3 regions of the Paenibacillus sp. FSL L8-0641 genome follow, and region 1 is predicted to be linked to each of the others. Evidence: riboswitches for the same ligand, from Rfam matches in the RefSeq annotation. Region 1 holds a riboswitch; each other region holds the start of a gene.
The links. Region 1 has a riboswitch for thiamine pyrophosphate ahead of MKY16_RS02295 (ABC transporter substrate-binding protein). Riboswitches for the same ligand answer to the same signal wherever they lie in the genome.

Region 1 (4,111 bases):
CCATGTATGGGCACCAAGCAGCGCCGTCTGGGCCATGCCCTCCTGTACGATGAGGGATGGAGCTGGCAGTAGCCAGGATTCAATATGTAAATAGGAAACCGCCCCCTGCCAGGCTGCTAAAAAGAAGAGGACCGCCACAAGGGGCGGCCATACGCTTTTCCACCAGGATGCGTTCTTGCCTTTCGGATTCATGGGCGATATTTCTCGGTCAGCTTGTTCATGCTGATGCCTTGTGGGTTATGTGCGATTTTGATCTGTGAAATGACGCTGGGACTGCCCGCTTCCGTCAAAGCCTCATGCATTTCTTTAACCACTTTCAGCAACTCGTCGAGCTCGCCCTCCATGGTCGTATCCAATGGGTTCACCTGATGTTTGACACCGGAGCGCTGAATGACCTCAATCGCCTTATCTACATACGGGTAAGAGTCCTCGTTATTAGGAGTTTTAGGGATTACTTGAATACTGAGCAGTGTATTAGCCATGCAAATTCACCTGTCCTTCATTTGAAGTGTTTTAGAGAAAATAGGGTGGTTTAAGGCGGGGAGACCGCTTCGCGTTTCATTTGATCTTACGATCGCTGTTGCCATGGGATTCTTTGAATAAATTTTAAAAGGTAAGAATCCCACGGCAAAGGCGAGCGCTACGCTTCTCTAGATTCAAATGAACCGCTACGCTGCCAACCGTCTTAAAAGCACTTTAATTTTTGATAGGTTGTGTGGCATTTTTACACACAAGCGCATCTGTTTTTGCGCTTTAGATACTATGAGACTAAAGAATAAACCAAGTGGAACGAGAACGAAGTGGGCGGAATGGTGCTGTAAAAGCGTTAGCGTTCGCTTTAAAAGCTTTCCGTAGGAAAGCTCGCTTCGGAAGCATAACCTCCCCGGATTTCTACACTAATCATAAGTTTTTATTAAGAAATCTGGGTACAACAGCGATGGGAAGCATCATCCGACTGCGTAGTGGCGCTTCGTTCACTTGTCTAGTTCAGTCTTATTTAGCGTTTTAACAAATGGTCAGCGCTTGGGCAAGAAGTCGTTTGTGAAGGCCTTATCGACTTCCAAAGGCTTGCTGAGCAGCTTGCGTTCGTACATCCAGTCCGAATAGTTTTGCCATACCTCCGCTTTTTGCACGCCCCATTGCGCGGCATCATCCTGATAACGTGGGCTTAGCCATTTTTGGCTGGCAAGTACCAGTTTTTTATCCAGCTCCGGTACAGCTTTGCTTAAGATGTCCGCGGCTTCTTCCGGATGGGCGATAGTGTATTCATAGCCTTGTGCGGTAGCATCCATGAACGCTTTAACCAGCTCGGGATCATTTTTTATCGTTTGTTCGTTGCTCACAATTACAGGCGTATAGTAATCGAGGCTTTTGGAATAATCTTTTACATACAGCATATCCAGAGGCTCACCTCGAAGCTGGGCCTCGATTCCGGTCCATGCGTAGAAAATCCAGGCAAAGTCGATATCCCGCTTCACGGCTGTAAAATAGTCTGCATTGCCCATGTTGACGATCTTCACTTTGCTCACATCGCCTTTGTCTGAATCCATGATGGATTTCATGACCGCTTCTTCTACGGGAGAGCCCCAACCGCCGTATTTTTTACCTTCAAAATCTTTCGGGCTCTTAATTCCGCGATCTACCGGGGCTGCGAAGCCTGAGGTATTATGCTGAATCACCGCAGCGATGGATACAAGCGGTACGCCTTGCGTGCGAGCCTGTGTGACGCCTTCTTGGTAGCTGATACCAAAAGGTGCAGCATTAGAAGCAACCATTTGATCGGCTCCGCCTGAACCAGGTTGAACAATTTGGACATTCAAACCTGCTTTTTCGTAAAATCCTTTGTCCTTGGCGACATAGAGTCCCGTATGATTCGTATTGGGTGTCCAGTCGAGCACGATTTTAACATCTTTGAGCCCCTTTGCCGGAGTAGACGTTTGAGTGTCGGTAGCGGAAGCCGCTTCTTGGGATGTAGGGGGACTTCCACCGCAAGCGGTCAGGGTCAGGGCCATGAGCCACAGACTGATCAGTCCCAGGCTTAATATTTTCATGCGCTTCATCGTTAGTGTTCTCTCCTTTTGATTACCCGTTATCCATCCAATCAGACAGCTTAAGTTTCCCATTTTCATAAAAATAACATCTGCCGGACGCGATCTTTCCAACAACTTCAACAAAAAAAGCGCCCCGAGTTTCCGGGACGCTTGCGCTTGTATATACCAAAGTAAGGGATGGTCCTATGTAAAAAAGGCACATCTTGCTTAAGCATTCCTACGCTGGCATTACCCAGATCAGGTTGTAAGGGTCAGTGTCTTGGGACACACTCTCAGCCGGCCGATTCCAGCACCCCTGGCATTGTATGGTTTAATGGGTTCATTTATTCGGGTTTACTACGACGATTATATGCTTTGAATGCGGGTCTGTCCAGCATGAAGGGAGAGATGACGGTTCATTTGCCGAACGACAGGGTACACTTTTACTGTGAGCTTTGATCTGAAAATGAGTATGAATCAATCCGATTCGATCCGGTCATGTTATTTTCAGAACAGCTGCGCAGGTAGGTTCAGATGGGCTGGTGCCCAATGGCATGGCCGTAGAGAATTCTAATTCGTGAAAAGGAGTTGTTGTACTGTGGGTAAAACGGAAACATTGGATCGCAACCAACTGGAACAAGCCATTGTGAAGGCTTTGGATAACAACAAATTTTGTACGTTAGGTACGGTAGAGGGTGGCAAACCGAAAGTACGCTATATGGCCCTTTTTAACGATGGAATGAACATTCATCTGGCGACAGATCGCAAAACGCATAAAGTGGATGAGCTAAAGGACAATCCGAATGCTTATCTGCTGCTGGGTTATGAGGTTGGCGGTACGAAGGAAGTTGTTGAAGTGGAGGCTACCGTCCAAATTACAGCTGATGAGGGGCTACGCAAACAAGTGTGGAACGACTCCTTGAAGGAGTGGTTTTCCGGACCGGACGATCCCGATTATGTCATTCTGGACGTGAATCCGACTCGCATTGAGTATGTGGGTCAGCAAATGGAGCGCCAGGTGTGGAAGAAATAATACGAATATAAATGGATAAGCCAGTAAATCTCCAAGTTTTTCAGGAGGTTTGCTGGTTTTTTTGTTTTTGAGAAAATTAATTATTTTTTCATAAATAATTTTAAGTAAATGACTACTCTTTTGTCTGGCGTTGGATTAAAATAGAAATGGTGAGTTCAAGGCTTACATATATGTGCAAAAGTATGTATATGAGGCATACACCTTAATGAGGAGGGGTATATTTTGTTATTACGTAAAAATTGGTTTAAAGGGTTTACAGCAGCAGTTGTAGCTTGTAGCATGCTGGTGTTTTCAGCCGCTCCATCCTGGGCAGCTAGTGATTCTCGTGATAGCGCTACGGTGAATTTGCGGATCATGGAAACAACGGATATCCATGCGTCCCTGATGAACTACGATTACTATTCGGACAAAGAAACCAACGAGTATGGCTTGGTTAGTACAGCTAGCTTGATCCAGAAGGCACGTAGTGAAACAAGAAACAGTATGCTGTTCGATAATGGTGATTTGCTGCAGGGCAACCCATTAGGCGATTATATGGCCCGCAACAAAACCTTTGAGAAAGAAGGCGGTGTCCATCCGGTCTACAAGATGATGAACCTGATGGGCTATGATGCAGCTACAGTGGGCAACCATGAATTCAACTACGGTCTCGACTTTCTGGACAAATCGCTCAAGGGAGCTGATTTTCCTTATGTAAATGCGAACGTTTATGTTGATAAAGGGGGCCAAGCTACTAAGAATTATTTTACCCCTTATCAGATTCTTGATAAAACAGTAACGGACGAGAAGGGCGAAGAGCATACACTCAGAGTGGGTGTGATCGGTCTGGTCACACCTCAAATTATGCAGTGGGATGAAGCCAATTTGAAGGATAAAGTCGTTACGAAGGATATTGTGGAAACGGCGAAAAAGTTTATTCCTCAAATGAAGACGGAAGGTGCTGACATTATTGTCGTGCTTGCGCATACCGGTTATGAGGATGTGCCACAAACGCCACTGATGGAGAATGCCGTTAAGTATTTGAGCCAGGTGGACGGAATTAACGCTA
Region 2 (4,111 bases), 380 kb from region 1:
TCCTGTGTACCATGCACAAACATGATCGGGAACGGATAGTTTTCCTTTTTAACCTCCTGATATGGAATCTGATGCAAGCTGGTGCCGTTCAAGACTGGAAACAGCAACTCCAGAATTTCCAAAGACGGATGTCTTGGCAGGTTAATTTGATTGTGAATGTTATGGTACAGCGTATCCGGCTCCAACAGGAAAGTGCTGTCCAAAATCATTGCGTCCACATCCTTGGTTTGCAAGCCCGCCTGAAGAGCGGTTCCTGCCCCCATGGAGAAGCCCCATACGATAATCTCCGACGAGCCGCGTTGCTTCGCAAGCTGGATCGCTCCGAGAAGCTGCTGGGATTCCGCTTTGCCTCCGGTTGCGACTGATTTGCTGTTTTGTGACGCGAATCCATAATCGAACATGACCACATTAAAGTTCAAACTGTGGGCATAATGCGCCAGATCATACATGGGAATCCAGCTTTCTTCGCGGTTAGCTCCATAACCATGGCTGAAAATAATCGTTTTCCGCGATTGATCCGCCGGGATATACCAGCCTTGTACCATGCGGCTACCATCCTTGGCAGGGAAGCTGACTTCCTCATAAGGCATGTTTTTGGCCTGCATCGGATTAGAGTACAGCGGCGCGACGGTAGGATTCGTAAGTACCCACGCGATGTAAGCATGCAAAGCAATAAAACAAAACAACAGAAAAAAAACGACCGACAGCAGCAGAGCAATCACAACGTGCTTGAACCGCAGCAGACGGGGATTAAAGAGTGGGGTGGACGGCTCCTGAACAGCGGTCTGTAGCTGAGAGTTGCGCTGGGATGTAGAAATCATGTAAGAGCCTCCTTATATAAAATTGATCTTCGTTTCAATAGAATTTAGGTATAATTCCACTTGAAAATGATAGTGTATATCCGTATAGATACCTATTATCGTATGATGGGGGTTATCCAAAGTCAACGCCTGAACCGGAAAAGTAAAAATGATGCAAAGAATTGTCGATGTTTGTTCTCGTTCTGTAATATGGTTGTCACAAAAACATCGGTTTACAGTAGCCGCGACTATTCTATATAATTTATGTAACCATGTTTCATAGTGTGAAACGAATATGGATACAAGAGGAGCGGTTCACGAATGGAAGACCGTAAATTAACCGTTCGCGCTGTAGAGCGTGCACTTGATATATTGTTGTGTTTTACCGCAGATTCGGATCTTGGCCTAACGGAGATTGCCTCCAAAATTGGTCTACATAAAAGCACGGTTCATCGGCTGCTGACTACGTTGGAGGATCGGGGCTTTGTCGTTCGGAATGCCGAAACGGAAAAATATCGACTTGGCTTCCGCATTTGGGAGCTATCCACACATTTGTCCCAAAGTGACGAGCCGGCAGTGTTGTTACAGCCTGCAATGGAAGGACTGCGTGACCGTCTGGGCGAAACGGTCAGCTTGTACTTACGGGACGGCAGCATGCGTATTCGCATACAAGCCGTGCAGAGCAATCAGGCGATCCGCAGGGTTGCGCCTGTGGGTGCGCGTATGCCGCTGGCTGTAGGAGCCTCCAGTAAGGTGCTGGCTGCCTTTATGCCGCCGCAGGAGCTGGAAGCCCTGCTAAGCGGGAATGAATGGCCGCCCTCGGTAGACGCGGAGGTCTATAAAGCCCAGCTGCAGGACATTCGCGAGAAGGGCTATGCGACCAGCTATGAAGAACGGGAGCCAGGGGCCGCTGCTGTGGCAGCACCAATTGTGAACCGGAAGGGACAGGTCACTGCGGCTTTATCTGTATCCGGTCCGGTCAGTCGGCTTGCACCCGAGACGCTACATGACTTTGCTCCGATTTTGATCGAAGCGGCGAAGGAAATGGGGCTTATGCTTCCGTAACAAGAATGAATGCAGTTGAAGCAAGCAGAGTGATTTGATGAGGAGCGTCTCCTTGCTAAATGGAACCTAGAAGGGTTGCCAAAGCCATAAATTTGAAGTAATCTGATAAGGATGGCGGGATGTCTGTTATGTCCGCCTCATGTGAATAGAAGTATCACAGTTACTGGGGGAGCCTGTAATGCCGGGCTGAGATGGAATCGTGCAAGATTCCGGACCCTTTGCACCTGATCTGGATCATACCAGCGTAGGGAAGTAATCGGCCATTGAAATGTATACGCAGTTGCTGTCTACGGTGACGCATTGGAATAGGATTTATTCCACGTGTGCACAGTTTGGATAGCTGCCTCGTTAGATTAGCCGGTTCCCTGGGGAACCGGCTTTTTTTGCATAGATCAGCGCCACCCTGGGAATGGTTCCGGATCGGTGTGTCATTTCATCGAAACGGGAGGAATGGACAATGAAGCCGACAGAAGTAGAAGGAACAAAAGGAACAGAATTTAAATCAGCAGAAGTAAGGTTGGCAGGAACAAGGGAAGTTGGGGTAGAGAAGACAAACGGGGAGCAAGCCAGTGGGGTAACGCCCTTTCCAGGGAGCCGTAAGGTATATATTCAAGGCTCGCGGCCGGACATTGCCGTCCCAGAGCGGGAAATTGCTCTTCATCCTACACATACGCCGCAGGGCACGGAGCATCATGAGCCATTGCGTGTGTACGATACGAGCGGTCCCATGACTGACGAAGCCTATCAGGTCGATATCCGTCAGGGCCTGCCTCCATTACGGCGAGCTTGGGCACTGGAACGGGGCGATGTGGAGGCTTACGAGGGACGCGCCGTCAAACCGGAGGATAATGGACTGAAACCTGGCTCCAAACGGGAGACAGTTGAATTTCCCGGCGTGACCAACCGTCCGCTTCGTGCTTCGCAAGGTCGTACAGTGACGCAAATGCATTATGCACGGCAAGGGATCATTACGCCCGAAATGGAATTTGCGGCGATCCGCGAAGGGGTGGAGCCTGAGTTTGTACGGCAGGAATTGGCGGCTGGACGAGCCATTTTGCCTTCGAATATCAATCACCCGGAAAGTGAGCCGATGGTCATTGGGCGTCATTTTCACGTGAAGATCAATGCGAACATTGGTAATTCTGCGGTTACCTCCTCGATTGAGGAGGAAGTGGAGAAAATGACCTGGGCTGTGCGTTGGGGCTCGGATACAGTTATGGACCTATCCACAGGCCGTAATATCCATACCACACGTGAATGGATCATTCGGAATTCTCCTGTACCGATTGGAACTGTGCCGCTGTATCAGGCACTTGAAAAGGTGAACGGCGAAGCAGAAGCGCTGACGTGGGAGTTGTATCGCGATACGCTGATCGAGCAGGCGGAGCAGGGAGTGGACTATTTTACAATTCATGCGGGTGTATTGCTGCGGTATATACCGATGACGGCGAATAGAATGACGGGAATTGTGTCCCGTGGCGGGTCGATCATGGCAGCCTGGTGCCTTGCGCACCATCAGGAGAATTTTTTGTATACACATTTTGAAGAAATCTGCGAAATTATGAAAGCCTATGATGTGGCCTTTTCTCTCGGGGATGGTCTACGTCCAGGTAGTATCTATGATGCGAATGATGAAGCACAGTTTGCAGAGCTGGAAACGTTGGGCGAGCTAACGCAAATCGCATGGAAGCATGATGTTCAGGTCATGATTGAGGGGCCGGGACATGTCCCTATGCATAAAATCAAAGAGAATGTGGATTTGCAAATGGAGATTTGTAAGGAAGCTCCTTTCTATACCTTGGGACCGCTCACGACGGATATTGCCCCCGGATATGATCATATTACCTCAGCCATCGGGGCGGCGATGATCGGTTGGTTCGGGACGTCCATGCTGTGCTATGTTACGCCTAAGGAGCATTTGGGTCTTCCGAATAAGGATGATGTCCGTGAGGGTGTCATTACCTACAAAATTGCGGCACATGCTGCCGATCTGGCGAAGGGCCATCCACGGGCGCAGCAGCGGGATGATGCTTTGTCCAAGGCACGCTTTGAGTTCCGCTGGCGGGATCAGTTCAATCTGTCGCTTGATCCCGAGCGGGCCTTGTCCTACCATGATGAAACGCTACCAGCAGAGGGAGCCAAGGAAGCACATTTTTGCTCGATGTGCGGCCCCAAATTTTGTAGTATGCGCATCACGCAGGACATTCGCGCCTATGCAGCGGATAAGGGGCTGAACACCGAAGAAG
Region 3 (4,111 bases), 2.4 Mb from region 1:
CGGAGGCTTTTGCCAATTTGGCAATACGAATCGCCTCCTCTGCTGTTGTAGCCCCTGCTGTGTTGGGAAGAAGTGTATACCGGCTCAAATCCAGCATATCGAGAAAATGCTGCTTATCCCGTTCCTCCAAGTTCAATCTCCGTACAGCAAACGTCAATATTTCCGTCTCAGCAGCCTCTACGGCTTGGGATTGGATATCTAGATCAGAGAATTTTCCTGTTCCCAACAACAACCTCGAGGTAAAAGATGCTTTTCCAATGGTTAACATAATCAACCGCCTCCCACAAAATGTACAATCTCTAGGCAATCTCCATCTTTCAGTACCGCTTCATCATGATCTTCACGGGTCAATATATGCCGATTCAGCTCCACCACTACGGTTTTCACCTTTACATCAAGCTCATGTAGCAATTGATTCACATGAGTGATTCGATTAGAAAAGGTCAGGCTCTGGCCGTTAATCGTCAGCTTCATAAGCTTTTCTCCTTGAGGAGCTCAGAAGAAAAACTACTTATCCCAAGTTCTGCTGCACAAGCCCCATTAAGCATAGCTGCCATCGCACGCCCGGTAGCATCACTCAGCAGGACACCGTTACGATAATGCCCGACTGCAGCATATACGCCCTCGCCCCCAGGAACAATGCCTATAAAAGGATGACCTGATACAGCCTGCGGACGTAAGCCCGCCCAAGCGCGTATAAAAGAAGCTTCACGGACGCGCGGCAGCCAGGCAGAGGCACGTGCCAGCAACCCCTCCAAGCCTCCTACGGTCACCTCTTCGTCATATTGATGTGGAAGGCTCGTTGCCCCAATCCAAAGCTCGTTATTCTGTTTAGGCACGAGGTAAATATCATCAGCATAAATGGTATATTCTAACGGGTGATCCTTCAAGGAGACCGCTACCGCTTCGCCCTTGACCGGATAAAGTGGATATTCAAACCCAACCTGCGCTAGCAATTTCATGCTATCCAAGCCTCCGGCAATAATGACCTGATCGCAGGAAAAAAAACCACTATCTGTACGGACACCGCAAATTCGACCATCCTGTATGACCAGTTGCTCTGCCTGTGTACCAGACCATACCGTTGCTCCCAGCACCGCAGCAGCACCTGCATAAGCACGGCAAAGCTGGACAGGAGCCACTTGTGTCTCCTTTGAACGATATATTGCCCCGATCGCTTGTTCATCCAAACCTGGAATTCGTCGGGCCAATTCTTTCGCATCCCACCAGATAGGAGAATCACCCTCTCGCGTTTTAGCAGCTTTCCAGCGTTTTTGGCCTTCAGTCTCCGTACGGAAAGGGGTCACAAACCCTTCAGTACGGAATTCCACCGAAATACCTGACAAACGCTCTAGATCACAGACAAGCTCAGGGAATGCATCTCGACTTATGCGAGCAAATCGTGATAGCTCAGAGCCGGTGAACTCTTCACTTTCCGCTGCCAGCATTCCAACCGCTGCTCCTGAGGCTCCCTCACCCGGGATCAATCGTTCCAGCATAATCGTACTTCTTCCCTCCTTGGCCACATGATAAGCAATGGAACTGCCGATGACACCTCCACCTATGACCAAGCATTCAGCGTGTCCAATCACTCTTTCCTCTGTGTGTATCTTTAGCATTTGTTCCGTATCTCCTCTCCATAAACCCTTCTGCTTTCAGCTTGCCTCTACTCTCGTTTTCTCGCTACAGGCTGTGAACTACAAGGTCTGCCATTCGCCTATACTCCATTGCAGCTGCAACGGGCGACTCAGCCTCCCATATACCAGACATCACCGCAATTCCGCTTGCTCCGGCCCTATAAAGCTCCGGGATATGATGCGGTTGTATGCCGCCTAGCGCAATCACCGGAATGTTTGACAGTCTGCAAATATGTTCAAGCTGAGCTAAACCCCGCGGTACAATACCGGGCTTACAATGGGTCTCATATACGTGACCATAAAGTACATAGTCCGCTCCTGCCCGCTCAGCAATTTGCATCTCCTCCAAGGAATGTACAGACACTCCACAGCGTGTACCCTTTGGAAGTAGGCTTTTCACATCCACAACAGGTAATCCATTAGCTGGTAATTGAACGGCTCCGACCAAAGTAAGTAAAGCTACATCCACACGATCATTTACTACAATTTGTTGCAAAGGAACTTCCTGCTCCACCAGGCTGCGAGTCAAAGAAAGCAATGCAGAGGCACCATTCTGTTTTAAACGTGCGTGTACATAATGAACATACGGACAAATCACAGCAGCCACTTGGGCGGCTTGTGCAAAAGTGCCCTTTTCCATCGAAATTGCGTGTAATTCGATTTTGTCTTCACCTCACATTGGACTAAAGGATCTAAGCTTAGCCAGCCACGTCTACCAGCAGGAATGAAAGGGGATTATATGTGAATCGTCTACGGAAGCTCGAACTACTTAAAATGAACGAAACGCAAAAAAACCACTTCCCCAAGGAAGTGGTTTAACGAACGTCCAATAATCGAACGGACCATGATATCCGTATACGTGTATCGTCCCACGCACAAACAAAAATAAAGATGGTGTTGCCTTGTTTGTACGGCGCTCACTTCCCTACGCTGGCATAACCCAGATCAGGTGCAAAGGGTCCGAAATCCATTTATTCCGTCTCAGCCGCATGGGCGGCTCCCCTAGTGTGACTATTTTATTGTATAAGCTAAAGATAGCTTAGCATATTTTTCTAATTCTGCAAACCCCACTTCGTGTGAAATTTGCTGGAACTGGATTTAGCTGATTTTAGTTAACTTTACTTGACCACTCTTCCACATTCCACGTTTTGGTTACCCAATCCTCGTAAAAGTCCGGTTCGTGAGATACAAGCAATACGGTCCCTTTGTATTCCTTCAAAGCACGTTTCAGCTCATCCTTTGCTTTAACATCCAAGTGGTTGGTAGGCTCATCGAACAGTACCCAGTTGCTTTCACGCATTAACAGTTTGCAAAGACGGACTTTAGCCTGTTCTCCACCACTGAGCGCAGATAGCGGACGCGTGATATGCTCATTTTTCAAACCGCAACGCGCCAAATGCGCTCGTACTTCATGCTGGTTCAAATGCGGAAATTCATTCCACACATCGTCAATCGGTGTAATTTTCTCGGCCTTTACTTCCTGCTCAAAATAAGCGGGCTGCAAAAAATCACCTTGATAGGTTTTTCCACTGATTGGCGGAATTTTTCCCAATATGGTTTTGAGCAATGTCGATTTACCGACACCATTGTAGCCGACAATTGCAATCTTTTCGCCACGTTCAATCGTCATGGACATTTTAGGCAAAAGGGCATGTGTATAACCAATCTCAAAATCAATACCCTCAAATACCGTCTTTCCGCTTGCACGTGCCTCTTTGAATTGAAAGGTTGGTTTTGCGGCTTCTTCAGGCTTATCAATACGTTCGATCCGATCAAGCTGCTTTTCACGGCTCTTTGCTCGGCCTGATGTAGAGGCACGCGCTTTATTACGCTGAATAAAATCTTCCTGTTTCTTAATAAAATCCTGTTGCTTCTCATAAGCATCAATATGCTGGGCTTTGTTTAGATCCGCCATTTCGAGAAACTTTTCATAATTAGCTGAATAACGGGTCATCTTGGCAAATTCAAGATGGTAAATAACATTAACGACCTGGTTCATAAATTCAGTATCATGTGAAATAAGAATAAAAGCATAAGGATAATCCTTCAAATAGCGCGTAAGCCATTCAATATGCTCTACATCCAAATAGTTGGTAGGTTCATCCAGCAACAGGACGTTCGGCTTTTCCAACAGCAACTTAGCAAGAAGAACCTTTGTCCGTTGCCCGCCGCTAAGTGCGGATACATCCCGATCCAGTCCTATGGCCGACAGACCTAGTCCATTCGCCATCTCTTCAACCTTTACATCAATGAGGTAAAAATCCCCCATATCCAGTTGCTCCTGAATTTCACCCATCTGTTCCAGCAACACTTCCAACTCATCAGGAGAAGCATCCCCCATTTTGTCAGTAATCTGCATCATTTCCTTTTCCAATTCCAACAAAGGAAGAAAAGCATCCTTCAATACATCACGTACCGTTTTGCCCGGTGTCAGCTTGGTATGCTGATCCAGATAGCCGTAACGCACACGTGGA

Region 2: linked by a shared signal. The riboswitch ahead of thiC (phosphomethylpyrimidine synthase ThiC) and the one ahead of MKY16_RS02295 (ABC transporter substrate-binding protein) in region 1 are both predicted to bind thiamine pyrophosphate.
Region 3: linked by a shared signal. The riboswitch ahead of MKY16_RS12810 (thiamine phosphate synthase) and the one ahead of MKY16_RS02295 (ABC transporter substrate-binding protein) in region 1 are both predicted to bind thiamine pyrophosphate.

The regions. Positions count from the first base shown of each region.
Region 1 is NZ_JBBOUW010000001.1:515,742-519,852, forward strand. Features, by position in the region: gene MKY16_RS02285 (ABC transporter permease) at 1-192, opposite strand, end outside; gene MKY16_RS02290 (MTH1187 family thiamine-binding protein) at 189-482, opposite strand; gene MKY16_RS02295 (ABC transporter substrate-binding protein) at 1,017-2,060, opposite strand; TPP riboswitch at 2,249-2,358, opposite strand; gene MKY16_RS02300 (pyridoxamine 5'-phosphate oxidase family protein) at 2,629-3,063, shown strand; gene MKY16_RS02305 (bifunctional 2',3'-cyclic-nucleotide 2'-phosphodiesterase/3'-nucleotidase) at 3,286-4,111, shown strand, end outside.
Region 2 is NZ_JBBOUW010000001.1:898,378-902,488, forward strand. Features, by position in the region: gene MKY16_RS03965 (alpha/beta hydrolase) at 1-821, opposite strand, end outside; gene MKY16_RS03970 (IclR family transcriptional regulator) at 1,122-1,865, shown strand; TPP riboswitch at 2,021-2,133, shown strand; gene thiC (phosphomethylpyrimidine synthase ThiC) at 2,323-4,111, shown strand, end outside.
Region 3 is NZ_JBBOUW010000001.1:2,892,153-2,896,263, forward strand. Features, by position in the region: gene MKY16_RS12795 (thiazole synthase) at 1-268, opposite strand, end outside; gene thiS (sulfur carrier protein ThiS) at 271-474, opposite strand; gene thiO (glycine oxidase ThiO) at 471-1,619, opposite strand; gene MKY16_RS12810 (thiamine phosphate synthase) at 1,684-2,277, opposite strand; TPP riboswitch at 2,543-2,651, opposite strand; gene MKY16_RS12815 (ABC-F family ATP-binding cassette domain-containing protein) at 2,746-4,111, opposite strand, start outside.